Regions from separate parts of the Shewanella sp. 10N.286.52.E4 genome, predicted to be linked through region 2. Evidence: riboswitches for the same ligand, from Rfam matches in the RefSeq annotation. Region 2 holds a riboswitch; the other holds the start of a gene.
The links. Region 2 has a riboswitch for thiamine pyrophosphate ahead of AB4153_RS14240 (TonB-dependent receptor). Riboswitches for the same ligand answer to the same signal wherever they lie in the genome.
Positions count from the first base shown of each region.

Region 1: linked by a shared signal. The riboswitch ahead of thiC (phosphomethylpyrimidine synthase ThiC) and the one ahead of AB4153_RS14240 (TonB-dependent receptor) in region 2 are both predicted to bind thiamine pyrophosphate.

Region 1 is NZ_JBFRJJ010000024.1:249,058-258,576, forward strand. It holds gene AB4153_RS15015 (hypothetical protein) at 376-1,707, shown strand; TPP riboswitch at 1,912-2,010, shown strand; gene thiC (phosphomethylpyrimidine synthase ThiC) at 2,253-4,286, shown strand; gene thiE (thiamine phosphate synthase) at 4,289-6,010, shown strand; gene AB4153_RS15030 (ThiF family adenylyltransferase) at 6,003-6,791, shown strand; gene thiS (sulfur carrier protein ThiS) at 6,818-7,021, shown strand; gene AB4153_RS15040 (thiazole synthase) at 7,023-7,787, shown strand; gene thiH (2-iminoacetate synthase ThiH) at 7,807-8,916, shown strand; gene AB4153_RS15050 (chemotaxis protein) at 9,065-9,349, shown strand; gene AB4153_RS15055 (putative metalloprotease CJM1_0395 family protein) at 9,359-9,519, shown strand, end outside.
Region 2 is NZ_JBFRJJ010000024.1:72,217-85,392, reverse strand. It holds gene AB4153_RS14290 (exopolyphosphatase) at 1-1,304, shown strand, start outside; gene AB4153_RS14285 (rhodanese-related sulfurtransferase) at 1,508-2,485, opposite strand; gene AB4153_RS14280 (glutathione S-transferase) at 2,728-3,438, shown strand; gene AB4153_RS14275 (hypothetical protein) at 3,631-3,837, shown strand; gene AB4153_RS14270 (NAD(P)H nitroreductase) at 4,046-4,594, opposite strand; gene AB4153_RS14265 (DoxX family protein) at 4,686-5,270, opposite strand; gene AB4153_RS14260 (DUF6279 family lipoprotein) at 5,371-6,216, opposite strand; gene AB4153_RS14255 (phosphotransferase) at 6,261-7,346, opposite strand; gene pnuC (nicotinamide riboside transporter PnuC) at 7,426-8,076, opposite strand; gene AB4153_RS14245 (YkoF family thiamine/hydroxymethylpyrimidine-binding protein) at 8,119-8,379, opposite strand; gene AB4153_RS14240 (TonB-dependent receptor) at 8,528-10,714, opposite strand; TPP riboswitch at 10,830-10,941, opposite strand; gene AB4153_RS14235 (YcfL family protein) at 11,090-11,479, opposite strand; gene AB4153_RS14230 (PaaI family thioesterase) at 11,562-12,575, opposite strand; gene hinT (purine nucleoside phosphoramidase) at 12,586-12,942, opposite strand; gene AB4153_RS14220 (M61 family metallopeptidase) at 13,169-13,176, shown strand, end outside.

The DNA.
Region 1 (9,519 bases), 180 kb from region 2:
GTAAAACACTAGATTTTTAGCGTACATGTGTAAGCTAAATTTAAAAGTGTATTATTTCAGTTTGTTAACAAAGTATTATGTGTTTTATGGTCTTCTCGATGCTTTATTGAACTAATTTAAAGATTGAGTATCAGATAATATTCAGCGATTAAAACAGTAGTGAATACTTGTAGTGAATGCCTGTAGCATTAGCCTTTAGAGACAGCAGCTGTAAGCAGAGTTTAGGTTGACCAAGACTAGACAATCAAACCAATGCTTTATTCATCGCTTGATAAATCGTGTTAACACGGACATTTTTTAACACTAACTTTTTTACACTATATGCGATAAAGCGTTATAGCGTTTTATAATCACCAAGGCGATAGGATGCGCTAAATGACCCACAAGCATGAACCTAAGCTTTTAACAAAAGAGCTATCTACTTCGTCGTTAGCTGCTGTAAAGGATAGTGCTTCCTCAAAACAAGACTCGGCCCATGCAAATTTTAATGATGCGATTTACCTAAGCGAATCTACAAATTTCAATCAATCTTGTTCAGAAGATATTCAAAGTCATATTATTGCTAGCGATGCCGTTTCTCAATTTGTAAATGATAGTGATAATATTGAGCTTTCTGAATTAAACTTGTCTCTAGCCTTAGCCATAACAAGCCAAAACCACAACGAATCATTAAATTTTGATGAGCCTTTTCAACTTGATGAATCTTTTAAATTAGATAGCAAAATAACTCGATCAAATTATTCATCCGCAAAAGATATTGGTACCGTTTATAAATTTAAAACGATAAGGAAATCGTTAACTCTAACCGTGTTTATGGTAGCAATTGCTCATATTTTAGCTTTTTTCATATTGCTAGTTCTTGCTGAACAGACAGTCAACATTTTCGTAGAAATCGCCACCTCGAAACAAGAAAATCAAACAGAAACGAAAGAGATCAATGCTTATTTCATTACTGCTGAACAGTTAGACGGCCTAATCAATCAAGATACGTCAGCCTCAGACGTGAATGAAACCCAAATTGATCACACAGCTACTGAACCACAAGATAACGCCATTACAATACAAGATGCAGTCAAAGAGGAAGTCATAGAGGAACGAGTTGATGATGCAACAAGTGTAGAAACTAAAATCAATACTGTTAATTTACCTGAAAAGAATTCATCTGATAACCAATTAATTGAAGTTAAAGAAATTTATGAAATCAATACGATAATTGAAACCAAAGAAGATTTTAATTGGGCAAATGTAGACAGCATGTATTTACAGCAAGAAAAGGATGATGATGTAAGCTCCCATTTGTTTAAAGACACAAAATTAAATCAACACTTATTTACAGGAACAAATGCAGTTAAGCATCAAGTATTGAAAAACTTAAATCAGCAAGCGCTTAATACTTTAATTTCACAGCAAGCTCATTTAGCGACCTCAAAGAGTGGGGCAAGTTTAAGCGAGCTCACGCCTGAGATGTTTGATATTGAAATTATTGAGATTGAAGACAAGCGACAAGCCACCACACTTGACCATAGATTAGACCCCAATAGAATTATGAAACATGGGGAGACATGCTATCGTATTGTGCCATTACCTACGCAAATTAATCCTCATGCAGAAGGTCTAGGTTTTGCTGAGCCCTGTGATAGTGCAAAAATGAAGAAAGTCTTGGGGAAGGCAATTCAAAATAGATTATCTAAAGTGCAATTACCTTAAACATTTGCTGACTATTTATCCATTTTTGAAACCAATCATTGCTTTTACTCTTAATAATAATTCACTTAATATGTTAATTTGGTATTCATAATTAGTATTGTTATTGAATATCAGATGCTTGTCGCATGAATTAATTTGATTGACTATTGTGTTCGCCTGACTTTATTTCACTTGTATTTTATTTCATTAGCTGAGTATACTGCTTGCATCTTGTCGGAGTGCCTTATGGCTGAGACCGTTTATTCGGGATCCGTTGAACCTGATCAGGTTAAAACCTGCGAAGGAAACAAGCAGTTAATTTGCTATTTCTTCTTATTGTTTATGTTCAATTTAATTCAACAAACGTTGAAATTGATGTTGAAACATATAGTGTGATTTTGATTGTTCTTTACCTTTAGAATGACCAAAAATACAAAAAAAAGTATCCAAAATTTATGGATGTTTTTTAAACATTAAATGCAAATTACAGAGTTATGTATAACTCGCTCGTCATCAACACACCTCTCCAGACAAGCAACTCTATTTCATTAATTTTGAGGTTGCTAATGTCAAATCGTCGTCAAACCCGTGAACAAGCTCAGGCTTTCATTGATACGTTAAAGCCGCTACAACACCCTAATTCCGAGAAAATATATTTAAGCGGATCCCGTGAAGATTTATTAGTCGGTATGCGCCAAATTCATCAGACAGACACCATTTTAGGTGGCAGCGACGATGCTCCAGTAACAGAGAAAAACCCGCCAATCAAAGTGTATGATTGTGCAGGTGCTTATTCAGATCCCGATGCTGAAATTAACGTTCGACTAGGTTTAAACAAATTTCGCGAAAGTTGGATTGATGAACGTAAAGATACCGAGCAACTTGCAGGTGTGAGTTCTGATTTTACTCAGCAACGATTAGCGGATGATGGCTTGGATCATTTACGTTTTGAAGCGTTAGTTCCCCCAAGGCGTGCTAAAACGGGTAAGTGTGTCACTCAAATGCACTATGCTCGCCAAGGTATTATCACACCAGAAATGGAATACATTGCCATTCGCGAAAATATGGCGCGTGAGCAAGTTACCGATGAAATACTGACACAAAAAGCACCAGGTGAAGCGTTTGGCGCAGTCATAGGCCAAGCTATCACAGCTGAATTTGTTCGAGAAGAAGTGGCTCGTGGTCGTGCAATTATTCCATTAAATATCAACCACCCAGAAGCTGAACCCATGATCATTGGGCGTAACTTTTTAGTAAAAGTAAACGCGAATATTGGTAATTCTGCGGTGACGTCATCAATCGAAGAAGAAGTCGAGAAATTAGTCTGGTCTACCCGCTGGGGCGCGGATACGGTTATGGATTTATCAACTGGCCGTTATATTCATGAAACGCGAGAGTGGATCATCCGAAATTCACCAGTACCCATTGGCACGGTGCCGATTTATCAAGCGTTAGAAAAAGTGAACGGTGTTGCTGAAGATCTTACATGGGAGGTATTTCGCGATACCTTGATTGAGCAAGCAGAGCAGGGCGTTGATTACTTTACTATTCATGCTGGTGTGTTATTGCGTTATGTGCCGATGACCGCCAAACGGTTAACTGGTATTGTTTCCCGTGGTGGTTCAATCATGGCGAAGTGGTGCTTAAGCCATCATAAAGAAAGTTTTTTATATGAAAATTTCAAAGAGATCTGTGAAATCTGCGCCGCTTATGATGTGTCTTTATCTTTAGGTGATGGTATGCGCCCTGGCAGTATTGCCGACGCGAATGATGAAGCACAATTTGCAGAACTCGAAACCTTAGGTGAATTGGTAAAAGTGGCTTGGGAATATGATGTGCAAACCATCATTGAAGGTCCTGGTCATGTGCCAATGCAATTGATTAAAGTGAATATGGAAAAGCAACTCGCCCATTGCGATGAAGCGCCATTTTATACTTTAGGCCCACAAACGACGGATATCGCTCCTGGTTACGATCATTTTACCTCAGGCATTGGCGCTGCAATGATGGCTTGGTATGGCGTTGCTATGTTGTGTTATGTCACGCCAAAAGAGCACCTAGGTTTACCCAACAAAGAAGATGTTAAACAAGGTTTAATTGCTTATAAAATTGCAGCTCATGCAGCAGATGTCGCCAAGGGGCATCCTGGCGCTCAAATACGTGATAATGCATTGTCAAAAGCCCGTTTTGAATTTCGCTGGGAAGATCAATACAACTTAGGTTTAGACCCTGATACAGCCCGCGCTTATCATGATGAATCTTTACCACAAGAATCTGCCAAAGTCGCCCATTTCTGTTCTATGTGTGGTCCCAAATTTTGCTCAATGAAAATCACACAAGAAGTCAGAGAGTATGCAGCAAAGCAAGAAAAACAAGCACAAAGTGCAGGAACAGAGCAGCTAGTATCGGTTGTGGATGCCAGCGAATTTAAAGCGAAACAAGTTTCAGATGCTAATGCTGAAAAACAAGTCGTTGACGTTAATGCGGCGATGGCGAAGAAGTCTGCAGAATTCAAAGCCACAGGTTCAGCACTATACCACGCCGTATCTGACAAACCGCTTGTCACCCCAGAGGCTGAGCTTGAAGAGCTTGAGGGGTAAGCATGCACAGGCCATACGACCTTAAAAAAGTGCAAGCTAAGCCCGTGCAAGCTGGGCAATTGCAAACTAAGCCTATCGTCTGGACCATAGCAGGTTCAGACAGTGGCGGCGGCGCGGGTATTCAAACTGACTTAGCAACCATAAATGATTTAGGTTGTTTTGGTTGCAGTGTCATTACCACAATTACGGCGCAAAACTCAGTTGCAGTTAATTTAGTCGAACCCGTTTCAGAGGCGATGCTAGAAGCACAATTGACGGCGCTCTATGACGATTTACAACCTGCAGCAATCAAAATTGGATTGATTGCTAATCAGCAGCAATTAAATGCAATTGCTTGCTGGCTAAATGCTTTTAGACAGCGAAATATCGCAAATCAGACTGTGCCGGTGATTGTTGATCCTGTCATGGTGGCCAGCTGTGGTGATGGTTTAAATCAAACTGACGAATTAGATTTTAGCCCTTTTAAAGGGCTGATGACGTTAGTGACACCTAATGCTGCAGAGTTATTTAGGCTAGAAGGTTTAGCTAACATAGCCAATCCCCACTCTAAAGTCGGTTTTCATCAAGCTGCAACAGCGTTAAATCAACTCTTACGTTGCAATGTGCTTGCAAAAGGTGGTGATGCCGAACCATGGCAAGGGGAAACTGCTAGTGATCTATTTGTATGTCAGCAGGTTAATGGCGTCAGTGAATCACATCAATATCAACAGTTTTGGTTAACTTCTAAACGAATCGATACTGATAATAATCATGGCAGTGGTTGTACTTTATCAAGTGCTATTGCCTGTTTTATGGCATATGGTTATGTGCTGCATGATGCGATTGTGATGGCCAAAGCTTATGTGTCAAAAGGCTTAATCAACAGCGTGCAATATGGCCAAGGTACGGGCCCAGTTGCTAAAACAGGCTGGCCTGAAGATATTAGTTTATACCCATCTATCAGCTTTTATTATGATCACCAGCCCTGTGATTTATTTACTTCAACCACGCAAAGTGGTTGCTATGACAATGGTTTTCCCCTGTTATCACAAGAGATTGGAATTTACCCTGTCGTAAATGATGTCGTGATGCTCGAAGCGCTGCTTAAGGCTAACTGCACCACAGCTCAATTACGTATTAAGAAGTCAGACAATTTACTACTTAAGGATATTGAGCAACAAATTCAACAAGCAATAACGTTAGGGCGAGACTATAACGCGCAAGTGTTTATTAATGACCATTGGCAATTAGCGCTAAAGCATGGTGCTTTTGGGATTCATTTAGGCCAAGAGGATGTTGAATTGGCTAACCTGGACTCGATAAAAGAGGCTGGTATTGCCCTGGGTTTATCAAGTCACAGCATCTTTGAAATCTTATTAGCTCATCAGTTAAAACCGTCTTATATCGCACTCGGGCATATTTTTCCTACCACTACGAAAGTGATGCCATCAGCACCGCAAGGACTGGCTAAGTTAGCGCGTTATGCTGCTTTGCTTAAACCTGTTTGTCCAACGGTAGCAATAGGTGGGATTGATAAACATGTGCTCGATGCTGTTAAAGCAACAACAGTGCGCAGTGTTGCTGTAGTAAGGGCGATTACTGAAGCTAACTACCCTGAAACGGCATTTAAACAACTGTCGCATCAGTGGTGCAGTGACAGTACTGGTATTAGTACTAAAAGTCAGTATGAAAAAGAGCCTAACGACAGTAAATATACGATCAAAGGGAACAGTGATAATGAGTAAGCTAACGGATAAACAATATATCCGTTATTCAAGTCATGTGTTGTTGCCTGAAATTGGTGAACTTGGTCAGCTTAAGTTATTACAAAGTTCAGTGTTAATTATTGGTGTTGGCGGGCTGGGTCATGCCGTGGCTCAGCAACTTGCTGCGGCAGGCGTTAAACATATTACTTTAATGGACGATGACACTGTTGAGCTTTCAAACTTGCCAAGGCAGCTGCTGTTTAACGAGCAAGACATTGGTCAGCTTAAAGTTAACATTGTAAGGCAGAAACTGAGTACTGCTTATAGCGATTGTAAAATCACAGCCGTCTGTAAACGCTTCACAGCTGAAGACTTTTATTCAGTTGATTCAGTCAATTCTGTGGACTTAGTATTTGACTGTACAGATAACTTTGCTTCGCGATTATTGATTAATCAGGCAGTGGTAAATGCAAAAGGCGTGTTGATCAGTGCTGCAATAAGTGGGGCAAAGGGTCAGTTATTCTGTATTGATCATAGCAAGCAGAGCAATTTTCACGGTTCAGGATGTTATCAGTGTCTTTATCCCGATGACTCCAATGTCAGCCAATCGTGTACCCAAGCAGGCGTATTAACATCAGCCTTATTATCCATGGCATCGATGCAATCGTTATTAGGACTTAATTGGCTAACAAGTGATGTAAGCCAACGTGAACGATTAAAAGGGCAGTTGCACTTATTTAATGCCCATAACTTACAGTGGCGAAAAGTCACAATGTCACAAGACCCAGATTGTTGTATTTGTAGTTCGAGTTGCATTTAGGACAAGTTATTAGTGTAGGAATTGACATGATTACAATTGAATTTAATGGACTAGCTCAAGAGCTAGGTTACAACTCAAGTTTATTACAATTAATAGAGTTGAAAAATTTGAACCCAAAGTCGTTAGCACTTGTGCTTAATGACCAAGTGGTACCGAGGAGTCGCTGGGCGCAGATTGAGTGCCAACATAGTGACAAAATTGATGTTTTCTCAGCTGTAGCAGGTGGTTAACATGCTATCTATTGCCGATCACCAATTTGATTCAAGATTATTTACGGGCACAGGAAAGTTCTCCGACGCTAAGACCATGTTAACGGCTATTGAAGCCTCTCAGTCGCAATTAGTCACATTAGCGATGAAACGTATCGATCACAATAAAGATTTTGATGACTTACTGACACCATTGCAGCAAATGGGCGTAAAGCTTTTACCGAATACTGCAGGCGCTCGAAATGCTAAAGAAGCCGTATTTGCTGCTGAACTTGCCAGTGAAATGTTAGCGACAAAATGGATTAAATTAGAAATCCATCCTGATCCTAAGTATCTGATGCCAGATGCGATTGAAACATTAAAAGCGGCTGAAATACTCTGTGCAAAAGGGTTTACAGTTTTACCCTATGTACATGCTGATCCAGTGTTATGTTACCGGCTTGAAGAGGCAGGCTGCGCGGCTGTTATGCCACTCGGTAGCCCAATTGGCAGTAATCAAGGGTTAGCCACAGAACCCTTTTTAGAAATTATTATTGAGCAAGCTAACATTCCTGTAGTGATCGATGCAGGGATTGGCGCGCCATCTCAAGCTTGCAGAGCAATGGAAATGGGCGCAGATGCAGTATTGGTTAATACTGCAATAGCCAGTAGCGCCGATCCGGTGCTGATGGCTAAATGCTTTAATCAAGCTGTTAACACTGGTAGACAAGCTTATCTTGCAGGGTTGGGCAATGTGGAAAAACAAGCAAAACACACCAGCCCATTGACAAATTTTCTGAATTTATGATTAAAGGTTTACGTTACTAATGAGTTTTCTTGAACAGTTTAAGCGGTTAAACCTCGATGACTTATCAATGCGCTTATATAGCACGACGGCAGATGATGTTAAGCGTGCACTCAATCACCCACAAGGTAGCATTGACAGTTTAATGGCATTGTTATCACCTGCTGCTAAACCATACATAGAGCAAATGGCACAACAAGCTTACCGGTTAACAAGACAGCGTTTTGGGGCAAATATCGGGCTATATTTGCCTTTATATCTGTCAAACCTTTGCGCAAATGAATGCGATTATTGCGGCTTTTCTATGAGCAATAAACTCAAGCGCAAAACCTTGTCTGACAATGAATTGCTGGCTGAAATGAAGATCATTAAGCAGCGAGGGTTTGATTCAATATTGTTAGTATCAGGGGAGCATGAAACCAAAGTTGGCATTGACTACTTTAAGCATGTATTGCCCATAGTGAAGCAAGCATTCAGTTATGTAGCGATAGAGGTCCAGCCGTTAACTCAACCTGAATATCAAGAGCTTGTTGAGTTAGGGCTTGATGCTGTGATGGTATATCAAGAAACCTACCAGCCGCATACCTATAGCAAGCATCATACTCGCGGTAAAAAGAAAGACTTTGCTTATCGGCTTGAAACGCCAGATAGAGTGGCTGCAGCTGGCGTTGATAAAATCGGTTTAGGCGTGTTGCTAGGACTGGATGATTGGCGACTTGATGCCTTAATGATGGGTCATCACTTAGCTTATTTACAAAAGCAATATTGGCGCACTCGCTACAGTATTTCATTGCCTAGATTAAGACCTTGTACTGGTGGCGTTTCGCCAAAAGTGGAACTGACTGATGAAGGCTTAGTACAGATGATCTGCGCATTCAGATTATTTAATGCACAGCTTGAAATTAGCCTGTCGACTCGTGAAACACCTGAGTTTAGAGACAATTTACTGCCGCTTGGCGTGACAAATATTAGCGCTGGCAGCTCTACTGAGCCTGGTGGTTATCAAAACCCACATACTCAACTGGATCAATTTGAAATCAGTGACGACCGTAGCGTTGAGCAAGTGATTGAAAAAATGCAGATAAAAGGACTAAATCCAGTTTGGAAAGATTGGGAGCGGGCTTGGCATTAATTTAACTTTTAAGTTCATCATTGTAGTACTGTACAAACTTGTATTCATGGATGATAATTAACCAATTAGTGAGTTAAGTCTAACGTGAGTGTTGTAAATAAATTTATTGTATACACGGTTAGATTTGGGTTTAAAAAGGAATGATCAAATGCAAATACCTTCTGCAATGACTTCAGGAATACAAGGTTTACAGAGTGCCCAAAATGATTTAGCACAAGCAACGACAGCTGTCGCGGCGCCTGAGCCCACTACAACGACTCCAGTTAAAGTTGAACAAGATACCGTTACGTTAAGTTCTCAAGCTGCACAATCAACAGATAAAGTGTCTGCGATCATTGATGCTGAACAAGCAGTGACTCAAGCTCAGGCATCTGCTGAAGTCATTGATGTGGCCTCTGAAAATGTTGGCACTATTATAGATTTATCTGTTTAAAATTCAGAGATGAACGTACAAAGTCAGCCACTTCAGCAAGGGACAAGTTCTCTAAATCGTCACAATACTTCGAGTAGTAAAAGTGTTGTGGCTGATTCTGCCATAAGTAAAACTGTCTCAACTGTCCCAGTAACAAATAAACCCGTTTCAAATGCATTAAATACCAATAA
Region 2 (13,176 bases):
TTCAGTGTCTTAAAGATTTCAGTCAACGTTTTTCAAACTTAGCCAAGACGCAAGTCAAAATAGTCGCAACCCACACACTTCGTGTTGCTAAGAACCGACAATCATTTTTAAAAGCCGCCAGAAAAATACTGCCCTATCCCATTGATGTGGTCTCAGGGCATGAAGAAGCTCGCTTGATCTACACTGGTATTGCCCACAGCCAAGTACTGAAACAGAAAAATATTGTCATTGATATTGGTGGTGGCTCAACAGAAGTCATTGTGGGGAATGAAAAACGCGCAAAACATTTAGCCAGTTTAAAATGTGGTTGTGTCAGTTATAACAAGCGTTTCTTTATTAATGGTCAGTTATCAAAAGATGCTTTTAAGCAGGCGATTTTAGCAGCAGACAAGCAGTTTGCAGGCTTAAGTCAAGTGTACTTTAATCAAGACTGGTCACTTGTATTGGGTAGCTCAGGTTCTGCTAAAGCCATTTCGCTTGCGATTAGTGAAATTACCGATAACGGCGAAGGCATTACCGCTAAAAACCTGCTGGCATTAAAGAAACACCTGATTAATATAGGCAGCATTGAAAAACTCGTATTTGAGCATTTAGATGACAGAAGAATCCCATTATTGGCTGCAGGCCTAGCTATTCTTATCAGCTTTTTCAGGCAGTTAGGTATTGAAAGCCTGCAAGCGGCTAAAGGCGCTCTACGTGAAGGGGTATTGTACGAACTGGCTAAAATTGAGCAGCAAAATGATATAAGACAACGCACGTTATCAAGTTTAACTCAGTTATATCATACTGATTCAAATCAAGCGCTTAAAGTAACCAATACTGCGCTGACATTATTTGAGCAAGTCACAGAAAAGTGGCAGCTGACGGATTATCGCTGGCTTTTAGAAGGTGCCTGCCAGCTACATGAAATAGGTATTTCGATTAACTCAAAGTCTCACCATAAACACGGAAGTTACATTCTTGATAATAGTGATTTACCAGGATTTAATCAGCAACAGCAACAATTATTAGCCTTGCTTGTTGGCAACCATAGAAAGAAAATCAATTACCTGTCAATCACCATTGCTGATGAAACACAGCGCCTTGCCTTTTTCAGATTATTGACCCTTTTGCGATTAGCAGTGCTATTTAATCTTGGCCGTACATCCAGTAGTTATCAGCACATAATCGTAAAAGCACAGCAGGCAGATTTCAATGTCATATTTTCTGGTGAGCAAGCCAAACATAATGAATTATTACTGCAAGATTTATACGCTGAGCAAAAGAGATTGGCCACAATTGGGATTAACCTCAGTTTTGGTTAGTCTCAATTATAGTTAGTCTCAATGTTAACTAATCTCAATTTAAATTAAGCTCGGTTGCCGTTAATCTGAACAACTAGTTAAAAAACTAAAAAAGCATCCATATGGATGCTTTTATACTTTGGTTAATCACTAAAACTCTGATACGAAGCTAGAAATTTGACCAATAGACCTTGGCGTGCAACATAAACTTGCATACTTAGCTTTTACTTTTCATTTTGCGCTTGTTTTAGTGACTCTTTATCTTTGCGACGCTGGGCAATAACTTGTTTTACTTCGCTACCAATATGCGCTTCGCCACGCTGTTTCGCTAGCTGAACTTGGCGTTCACGTTCGATAAAACGTTGGCGTTGCTCATCAGATATTTTATCAATACAATGGGGACAACTTACACCTTGCACATAAGCTTCTGATTGCATTTCTTCTTGAGTGATAGGCATACGGCATGCGTTGCACTGATCGTAAATGCCTTTTTCAAGGTCATGATTCACTGCAACTCGATTATCAAATACAAAGCACTCACCTTCCCACATGCTTTGTTCAGGTTTGACTTCTTCAAGGTATTTTAAAATGCCACCTTCAAGATGATAAACATCTTCAAAGCCTTGCTCTTTTAGATAAGCAGTCGATTTTTCGCAGCGAATACCACCGGTACAAAACATAGCCACTTTTTTGTGTTTAGCAGGGTCTAGATTTTCTTTGACGTAATCAGGAAACTCTCGAAATGTCTCTGTTACTGGGTTAACGGCATCTTTAAAGGTACCGATTTTAACTTCGTAATCATTACGTGTATCAACCAGTAATACTTCAGGGTCGGAAATAAGTGCATTCCAATCCTTTGGTTTAACGTAGGTACCAACGACTTCACGAGGGTCGATACCCTCTACACCCATGGTCACAATTTCTTTTTTAAGTTTTACCTTAGTGCGATAAAAAGGCATGTCTTCATCAAAAGAAAACTTACAGACAATATCAGCTAAGCCTTCTTGAGTTGCCAGCCATGCAAGTAACCCATCAATGGCTTGCTGACTACCTGCAACTGTGCCGTTAATACCTTCTTTAGCGAGTAATAAGGTACCGCGGATCTCGGCATTTTCCATATGGGCTAATAATGGCGCTCTAATGGATTCGAAATGAGGAAACGCAACAAATTTATATAAAGCACAAACAACGACTTGTGACATGGGGTTCTCCGCAAGCTGGAACTTAATTTCCAGAGCATTTAATGTAAGCTGACTAATGCAAGACTACTTAAGGTGACAGACCTCAAATAAAGGCGCGAAATTGTACCCTAATCACAGTCTTTACGGCAATTAAATTTGATTCAGATCACATACTTTGATGCTCAAGTTAGGATTTATCACTAACAATTCATTTATTAACCTCTTAAAATGAATCAAATACTTAATAAAAAATAACTCAAATTATGATCCTATATAGTTTTAGACGTTGCCCATATGCTATGCGCGCCCGCTTAGGGTTACATTTATCTTCATTAAACCCGCAAATACGTGAAATAATACTAAAAAATAAGCCGACTCAATTACTCGACATTTCACCTAAAGGCACGGTACCTGTATTAGTGGTAAACACGCAGCAAGATACTGGCGGCGCTGGTGTAGACCATCACCCTTTTGTACTAGAAGAAAGCCTAGACATTGTCCATTTTTCTCTAGGTAATTATCCTGCAACCAATAGCGAATATTTATGCAAAGATGAATATGATTTATTAATTCGCTCTCTAAATGATGCCAATGCTAAAACACTAATTGAAAAAAATGATAACGAATTTAAAGCCTGGCTAGATAAATACAAATACGCAGATAGACACCTTGAGTATTCTGAAGAGTATTATCGAGAAAACGCATGTAAATTCATTGCATTACTGGAACAGAGATTAAGCGACTCCACGCACTTATTTGCTGACAGCCCTACCTATGCAGATTTTGCTATTTTTCCGTTTGTCAGACAGTTCGCCCATGTAAATAAAAATTGGTTTGAGCAGAGCCAATACTCCAAAGTGAGGCAGTGGCTAAAACTTCACATTGAAAGCAATTTATTTCAGGTAGTTATGCGTAAGTATCCACTATGGCTTGATGATATTAATCAACAAATGAGTTTAAAAAGCACACTATAGTTTAGTAACTGCTTAATTAAACAGCTCAACTTCAAACTTTTGTATAAATATTCATAAAAACCATTGAATTAGTAAGACTAATTAGAGTAAGTTATATCAACTTAAAGATGGATTTTTAATTGTTTTTACTGCGAAATCCTAAAATGAGATTAAGCTTAAATAAGTCTCTTTGCAGTAATCAAGGATGTAGACATGGAACAAATGGATTTGGTGATGTTATTAATACTGTTATTAAGTATTTTGCATATCATGTTTTGTCATCGAGCAATAACAACGGGTGCTCATATCGACAATGTACGAAGGTATCTATGGGGAACAATTAGCTTGATTTTTGGGCCTTTAGGTTATTATATTTATCAAAATTTACTCCCGCTAGACTCCTTAGACCCAAGTGAATAAAAGCTCAAGTATATGACGCTGATACATTACAGCGTCATATTTTATCTACAGATGTTTTCACCTGATAGCGCCGAATCCTTCACTATTTATTAAAGCCTATATTTGGTGAATCAATACTCAAACTTATTAGACTCAAGCTCATTAGACTCAAGGTTTGTATTAGCCCAGATTTTATCAAAGCTAGTCATTTATCTAGGCTGAGCAAATATCAAAGAAAGCGAGCAAATTGACGTCCAGGCTTTAACGGTTTAACAGGTGCGTTAACTGCTGGCGTACCTACGTATAAGAATCCCACTATTTGCTCATCTTCGGCTAAGCCTAAACCTTCATTAACAACCGCGCTAAAAGCAAAGTCACCTGTGCGCCACACTGCGCCAAGCCCTAATGAAAAAGCCGCTTGCTGCATTGCCATCGTGGCACAACCTGCTGCCAGTTGTTGCTCAAGTAAAGGAACTTTAGGGTGCTGCTGATTTTTGGTCGCGATAGTGATGACCATAGGGGCACGGTGTGGCATATTTTTAGCTTTAGCGATAAAGGCTTCTTCTGCTCCGTTTGCAGTCGCTGCTTTAACAAAAATATCGCCTAACTTATTAAGACCATCACCAGTAGCAATGATAAATTCCCATGGCGTTAATGCACCATGATCAGGCACACGTGCGCCAGCATTAAGAATGAAATCAAGTTGAGACTCTGAAGGAGCAGGTTGAGTTAATCTCGGCGTTGATTGTCGGGTAAGTAATAATTCTGATGCGTCCAATGAAATGTCCTTTTTATCAATCACATTAATTAAATTCTGACTGATACTAACAAAAATCCCACATTGAAGTGGGATTTTTTAATGACTCAATTTATGACATAAAACGCTTTCGAATAAAGTAATCAACGCTAGTGTATCGGCCACCACCCATCATGAGTAGAGCCAGCAACATAAATAAATAGGTAATGGCAAACTCTATACCATTATTTAAGATAACAAAGTTACCTGAGCTAGTAAGCCATTCATAATTACCGTGCTGTTGCAAAATTGACTTCGCAGCAGCCAATTTTTCAGCAGATGCGGCAACATTATCATTCGCAAGCCAAGAACTAGCATCTGCAATAGCTAACCAGCCGTTATCAATGTGAACAGCAAATGCCGCAACCAACATGGTAAACATCATTGGAATAGCCACTAATCGAGTAGCTAAACCAATCAATAATAAGAAACCACCAAATAACTCAGTACCTGCAGCAAGTGCTGTCATCACCTCAGGCATTGGTAGTCCCAATCCCCAATCTGGATTACCAAACCATGCAGCAGTATCGCTAAAATGCGACAACTTATTATAACCTGCCTGCATTAATACCGGCGCAAGATAAATACGTAATGCTAATGGTGCTAAACCTTCAAGGTGTTTTAAAAAATTTAAAAACTGCTGGTAAAGGTTGGTCATATTTATTCCTTAAAATATTCATTCATTACGTCAATAGACCAAGCTTAGTCGATAATTATTTCATCGCAGGTAATTAAAACAGCCAAAAATAGTACCTGAATTATTTTATCTCACTTGAAAGATCACTTAAGTCAGTAATTAGTTCTTCCATTTTACCGGTAAAATGTTGCCTTTGTTTGGCGGATAAACTGCGATTAATATCAATCACCAATTGACCAAATAATCGAGAATTTTGATCAACATGTTGCTGGTAAACCTCTGACTTTAATTCATCTGGTGAGGTCATTAATAAACGCATACGTTGTTCTAATAAGCGTTCATCATCACGCATTTCAATCGCTTGTTGAAACTCTCTTAACCATTCAAGTCGATATTCGAGCCACATATCTAAGGTCGCAATACGCTGTTTATTATACTTTTTAACTAAACTTTGTTGTTCTGTAGATACGCTGCCTAACCAATCATCAATACGATCTAATATCTTTTCATTGGAATCTTCTAATAACTCTTGTTGTGTCTTTCCTGCATACTTTTTGTTTAAGTCTTTATTATCTTGTTTGAGCTGTTCAATCATGCCATTGGCTTGTTCATCAGATAAGCTTGCAAGGATGGGTAATAAATCAGGTAGGATAAAGTCGAAAATACGGAACCAGTGAGCCTTTGCATCCGTAACTTGTTGCTGCCACATTTCGGGCGTCACAGTTTGCGTTTCAATCGCAGTAGAAAGTGTATTGAGTTGTTGGCTATACCTTAATAATTCATCTTTTTGATGCCAGATGAGGAATTTATCTAGTAGAACATCAAATTGTTTTTGCTGACTCTTATCTAAAGTCACATATTCCTCGACCCGCCATTCTATGGCCCAATCAAGAAAAAAATAACTAAATTTAGTTGAGCAGCCAACTAAAAATACCACCAGCAATATTGGAACGAATGACTTCTTCAACGGACGTTCTCCTTAATCTTGGCTATTGATTAAGAATAATAGTCTTATGATATTAAAGATAGGTATTTGTTGAATAACGTAAAATATGAAGCTTTTACCTCAGCAATATCTGTCAGCTTGTTACCTACAATTGGTGCTTCAGCTTCCTTTCCCGTGTCTTCAACCTCTGTTCCTGCCATCATTAATGCCCAAGCGGCAGCAAACATCCAAAAACAATTAATGATTTGCCTTACATACTGGCTAGCGCCAGCCTTAAGATTTGGTTGCTCAGCAAAATATTGTTTACATAAGCTGGTCACTTGATGCGAAGTTAATTGGTGAGTTGTCAAAACAGAGGCCAAATCAAACATTGGGTGACTGGCCGCACAATATTCAAAATCAATGCATTGCAATTTATCATCGCAAAACAACAAATTATAGGGTGATAAATCTCGATGGCAAAACTGAGGAGCTATCAAGCATGATTCCAAATCAGCCAACCAAGCATTCATCTCAACTTGTCGTTGCTTTAACTGTCTGAACGAACTCTGCCATTGTTGATTTTTTTCAACTTGAGAAATGGTTGTTAAAGACTCGAGGTAAACTTGCCATTGCTGCGTTAAGCTGATGACTTTAGGTGGCAAAGGTAGCCTTGATAACTCGCAGAGTAATTTTAACAGGTGCTCAACGGGGTCAAGTGCTTGTTGTTGCTTATTTTTTAATAGCGTTTGATCCTCTGCGGATTGAGATATTGGATTTAGATGAAAAACAGAATTAACCGGGCGTTCTCGGGAATTAAAGCCGTTTTCAGAGTATATAGATGACCAATCAAACCTATCTTGCTTAATAAATTCGCTCAAATAAAACTGTTTATTAGCACTTTTCCAGATCAGCTTTGGCGCTAATTTAACTGCTTCAACCATCTGCCAGCAAATGACTTCATTGTCTCTATCACACCATTGTTGAACATTTTTATTATCACGCAGCACCCAATCTTGATGAAGCATGTGGAGCCGATAATTACTATTGCTTAAACCAGCAGATAGCTTAGTGACGCCAATACAATGTGAACTTATCTCAGTCACAAAATTTGACGGCAGTAGTCTTTGAAATGATGCAGGCAATACAGACCAAGGATTAAATTTTTTCATCTATTTCTGCATTTTAGTTCAGGCTCCACTCTGGCTCCATTCTTGCTCCACTCTGGCTTTAAAGTCATTTTAAACGCCTTTATTTTGCTAGAGATAAATTAACGTCAAGGCTATCTTGCTGCATTTTCTTGCGCCACATGAAATAACCACTGACAGCCATGAACAGATATAAAATAAGTAAACCAGATGTGAGCATCAAGCCTTTCTGTAAGTATAAATAAATCGATAATGAATTAATCACCATCCAGTAATACCAATTCTCAATGATCTTTTTCGCCACTAGATAGGTTGTCATCACAGCAAAGCATGTCGTTAATGCATCAAGGTAAGGAAACGAAGCTGAGGTATTCGTTGCCATTAAATAGCCTACGACTAGAGAGATTATGCTTGTAACGGCAATAATTATTAGATGAGTCTTCAGTGACCAACTGATAATGGGAGAAGCCGTGTTGTGGACATCGCCGGCACCATAACGCCACAACCAAAAACCATAAATAGCCATTGCCATGTAATATACATTCAACAATGACTCCATCAATAATGAGACTTTCCAAAACAACACGGTGTAAATTGCCGTACTGACAAATGCTGCAGCCCAGCACCAGATATTAGTTCTCATGGCGAGAACTAAATATGCGATGGCCAATATGACAGCAACCGCCTCCCAGCCAGTCATAGCGGTGGCTTCAGCGATGGCCGTTTGTATTGATTGAAAAATCTCAGCAAGCATAATAAGGCGCTTCTTTTTCTATTTTGAGCGAATTAACAAGTTTTATTCTGTATGGCTTAAATCTAATTCGCCACCGATAAACTTACATACAAAAACAGCCTTGCCCCACTTTTGATGGGCGGCTTCCATTTCTACCGCAAGCATTGACATCACATCTGCATATTCGCCACAGATTTGTGTTGCCATCGCATTGGTTTTTCTTTCAATGTTTGAATAGCTATCAACACGACCAATAAACCATTTAATCGGATCTAAATAGTTTTCGTTAAATGGATACATACTGATTTCAGCAGTTAATTTCATCAGGAATTCCTTAGGTACGTCTCAATTAAAAATACCGCCATAGTCTAGCAAATTATGGCGGTATTTCACTGAAATACGTTGTAAAAATATATTGTTAAAACTATTGTAATTATTAAAGAAAATGATCTTTAACGATTACTCATTAACGCTACATAAACTTCACATCAAGGGTAATACCTAATTGACGAGGGTCGCCATAACGAACGTATTGTTTGTCAGCCCAATCTAAATCTGGCTCGTTACCAAAGTAGAAACCTCTTACACCATATTGCTCATCAAATAAATTCCTGCCCCACAGGTATGCTGACCACATTTGTGACTCATAGCCAATGCGAGCATTGAAGATAGTATAAGCATCGGACTTTGATTCATTACTGTCTGAGTAATAAAAATCACTTTTGCCACTCGCATTAAGGTTAGTAAACCAACCTGAATCACTGACATAACTCATACCAGCACTATAGGTAAAGTTAGGCGCATGCGCTTGGTCACGACCTGTCAAATCAATCACGTTGCCATACTTATCGTTATATTGATAATCACCGTATTCAGTTTCTAACCAACCAACACTGCCATAAAACTGAATATTATCTGTCGCATAGTATTTAAAATCAGCTTCTGCACCGTAATTTTTGGCGCTGCCTGCATTTTCTGTATACAGAATAAAGCGCTGCTGATCATCTGGATCTTGTTGTGACGCTGATACTTGTTGGTTTTGACGGTCCATATAAAATAACGCCATATTCGTCGCAACCACACCATCTAACCAAGATGACTTAAGACCTAATTCGTAGTTATATAAGATTTCAGTATCGAACTCTTTTTTATCCGCCAATTCCGGTGGTAATGTCATGTTAAAACCACCAGCTTTATATCCTCGCGCGATTCTGAAATAAGCATTATGATCTTGGTTCAAGCTTTTCGAAATCGCTAAATGGCCGCCCCACATATTCTCTGTTGGGTCGAACTCATCGCCGTTGCTATCGTTGTATTCACTTTCTCGGCGTTCTAAACGTACACCAGCAGAAAAGACATAACCGTCGCCAAACTGGGTATCTGTTTGAGCAAAAACAGCATAATTGGTTGCTTCATATTCAGATTGTAAAACCTCGTCAGGCCAGCCATTATATTCAGAATATAAATCATTATCTTCTTTTAGGTTCATACCATATAAACCCAATAACCAATCAGTTGAATCATTAAAGATTCGACCCGCTTCGTTTGAACTGATCCTAAACTCTTGTGAAATAGTTTTACGATCGCCTTGTTTATCCCATGTGTAATCGTACACACACGGCTCAGTGCCAATAACAGCCCAACTGTCATCATAGGCTGGACATTCTTTAGATGCCCAATATTCAGGGTTAGCCCAGTCACCGTCATAATTATGATGATGATCAGTTTGCGCAAATGAGGTTAACGAGGTGAGTTCAAATTTTTCAAACTGAGAGAAAATTGCTTTTAAACCTACACCTGTGGTTTTTTGAGCATCAACACCTGGTGCATCTGTGATGGTATCAAAACCATTGTTATCCAGTGTCCAAGCATCATAACCATTATCAAAGTTAGCGTGTAATAGGGTTAAATCTAATTGGACATCATCAGATGCGTACCAGCGCAGTTTAGCTCTAGCCGTAAACTCGTCGCGGGCATTGGTATCTTCACGTTCAAGGTAAGTATTATCGCGGTAACCATTTTGAGAATGCTGCTCTAGAGAAACGCGATAAAGTAATTTTCCTGAATCAGAAATTGGACCAGAGCTGAAACCGGAGAATGTCTGTAAGTCGTCGTCGCCCATTGATACTTGCGCGCCATGTTCAAACACATCTGTAGGGTCATTACTTTTTAAATAAATCAAACCCGCTAACGCATTAGCACCGTATTGCGTACCTTGAGGCCCGCGCAAGACTTCAACTTGTTGCATGTCGTACATGCTCGAAACCATGCCAATACCAGACAAGTCGATATCATCTACAATAAAGCCAACCGATGAATTAGGTGCGCCCTGATACTCTTCTTGTTCACCCACACCACGGATTTGGAAGTATTTAGGGCGAGAGCTGCCACCAGACCAGTTAAAGTTAGCAATTGAGTTTAAAACGTCTTCAAAATGTTGAGCGCCTTCATCTTGCAATTGTTGACTGTCAATAACGGTGACACTAGATGGCGCTTTTTCAAGTTCTATACTGCTAAAATCAGCATTAACAACAATCACTTCCATTTTTTCAGCATTAGGAGCAACGCGTTCGATATTTTCTGTTTGAGCAACAGCGGAAGTTGATAAAGCAGCGAGAATGGCTATCGCAATAGGCGATTTAGATTTTAATAAAGACATAGGACCTCAAATAATAATTTTGAGATCCGGCAAGCATAGCGAATGAGTGATGTGCATCTGTGACAATCTTGTCGCATTAACTATGTGTTAATTACGCTATGATAAATCAGTTGTCGTAAATAAATGCAGCCTATTCCTACGCCGGTATGAGCCGGATCAGGTTCTAAGGGTTTGTCATTAGACATCTCAGTTAGCTCAATATTGAGTTAACACCCCTTGGCGAGGCGGATTATAAACGATTCAACTTAAGTACGACACTATTACCGTGAACTTTTCATTAACTATTTAAGTACAAATTTATATCACACAGCAATAAAAAATATATAGCGATAAAAAAACACCCAATTAGGGTGTTTTTAATACTCAAAATACAGATTAGTTAGAGAATGCTTTACGCACGTACACATCAAAACGTGTCGCATTGGCATTAGGCGCTAACGCTGTTACTTGCATTTGCTGTTTGCCATGTAACTTTAACGACTTCCAACTTGTGGCCTCATCTTCGATAGTAAAACCGCTGACATCATACCAAGTGAACTTATATTGTAGGCGTAAATCGCTGCCAACTTGGCTCATAATAAGTGCTGAACCTTGTAGCAAGTCCCCTTGAGTACGTACTCTTACTTGCTCAACGGCAACTTCTTGACCAAATGAGTAATTATCCACTCTCGTGACACCATTTGAACCCGCTGAAACCCCTGCTGTGTGATTGGCACAAGCAGACATCATTAATACTAATGTTACAACAACGATAGACAGTTTCATGATTGTTCCTCTGGGTACTATTTTCTTATTAAGAATACTTATTAAGAATACTGTAAAAAATGGCTTATGTTTAATTTACACTTTATTGGTCTAATAAAAAATGGGCTCTAGCTGTTGCTATCAACTGCTTTCTATTAGTTTGCCAACAATTTATCGTTACGTGGGCGACTCTGCGCCCCTGACGAGTAATTTTACACTCTGCAAAGGTATCTTGGTGTAAGCCAGCACGTAAGTAATCAATTGAGAAGTCAATGATCTTAGGTACCTTCTTCGCCTGCATAAATACCATTAATTGCACAATCGCCGACATTTCCATAAAGCCCGCAATAACACCCCCATGGATGGCAGGTAAAATAGGATTTCCGATATTGTCGTCTTTTTGTGGCAATTTAAACACCATTTCATCACCGAAACGGTTAACACTCATGCCAATAAATTGCGTGTACGGCACTTTTGCCAGCAGATAACTGTAATCATTAAGATCAATAGCACGCTTCACAATATCATGAACGTTTAATTCATCGTCAACGAGTACTTCGCTGTCAGTTTTTGAAGAAGTGCCAGTACTAAGGTTTTTATTAACAGCGAGCTCATCGCTGGTGCTAGTGTCTCCCATTAATGCTTGGCGGAATTCTTCGCCGACCATTTCTGGACTTATTCGCATAAAAGAGCCAACAGCATGAGCAATAGGATCATCAACACTGTCTTGATAAGCAATGGCTCTTGTAAAAGCAACGTTAGCTGATAAACGATAACACTCAGCAATCGCATAAAGTGGCTTATCAGGTTCTGCGGGTTTCATATAATCAACACGCAAATCCAAAGTTGGCGATATCTCTAGAGACTCATATTTAGCTAAAATTGCACTCACAACCGACGTACCTGATGCCGTGTCGATTAACGTAGTTACCACACCACCATGGATAACTCCGGTATCAGGATCACCAATAATATCTTGGCTGTATGGTAGTTCGAGTAACACATGATGCTCACTCGCCTCAAGTACGCTGATGTTCAGGCGGCGACATTGGGCTAACTGGTTCACGAAACGAGTCGCAACTTGCGTTAGCGGAAAAAATTCACTGTTTATTTTCATTGGGTTAGAACTATCCTGCATGATTAAGCATTGAACCTAACGGTTTGCCGCCTACTAGATGCATGTGGATATGATAAACCTCTTGGCCACCATGCTTATTGCAATTCATGATTAATCGATAACCGTCTTCGGCTATCCCCGCTTCATCAGCAAGCTTTGCCGCAACAGACATCATGCGTCCTAAAGCTAACTCATCGGACGCTTTGATATCGTTAGTCGTTGGAATAAGGTGATTTGGGATAATTAAAATATGCGTTGGAGCTTGCGGGGAAATATCACGAAAAGCGGTCACCAACTCGTCTTGAAATAAAATATCCGCAGGAATTTCGCGGCGAATAATTTTACTAAAAATGGTTTCTTCGGCCATGGGTAATCATCCTTATCGTTATTTGTGAGGTGAACTTTACTATAGAGCGCGCCAACTAGATTATCTTATAGTATCAACTACGACCTTTGTCACTCCAGTAAATGTACATTTTAGATTTTGTCGTCTTGTACATATGCATTTGCACATTGGCAGTGATTTTGGCAGCATTGTGGTTCTTCTAGCTCGCATTTCTTTTTAGCAACACCAACTTATTTGGAAATTGTTCATGCATTA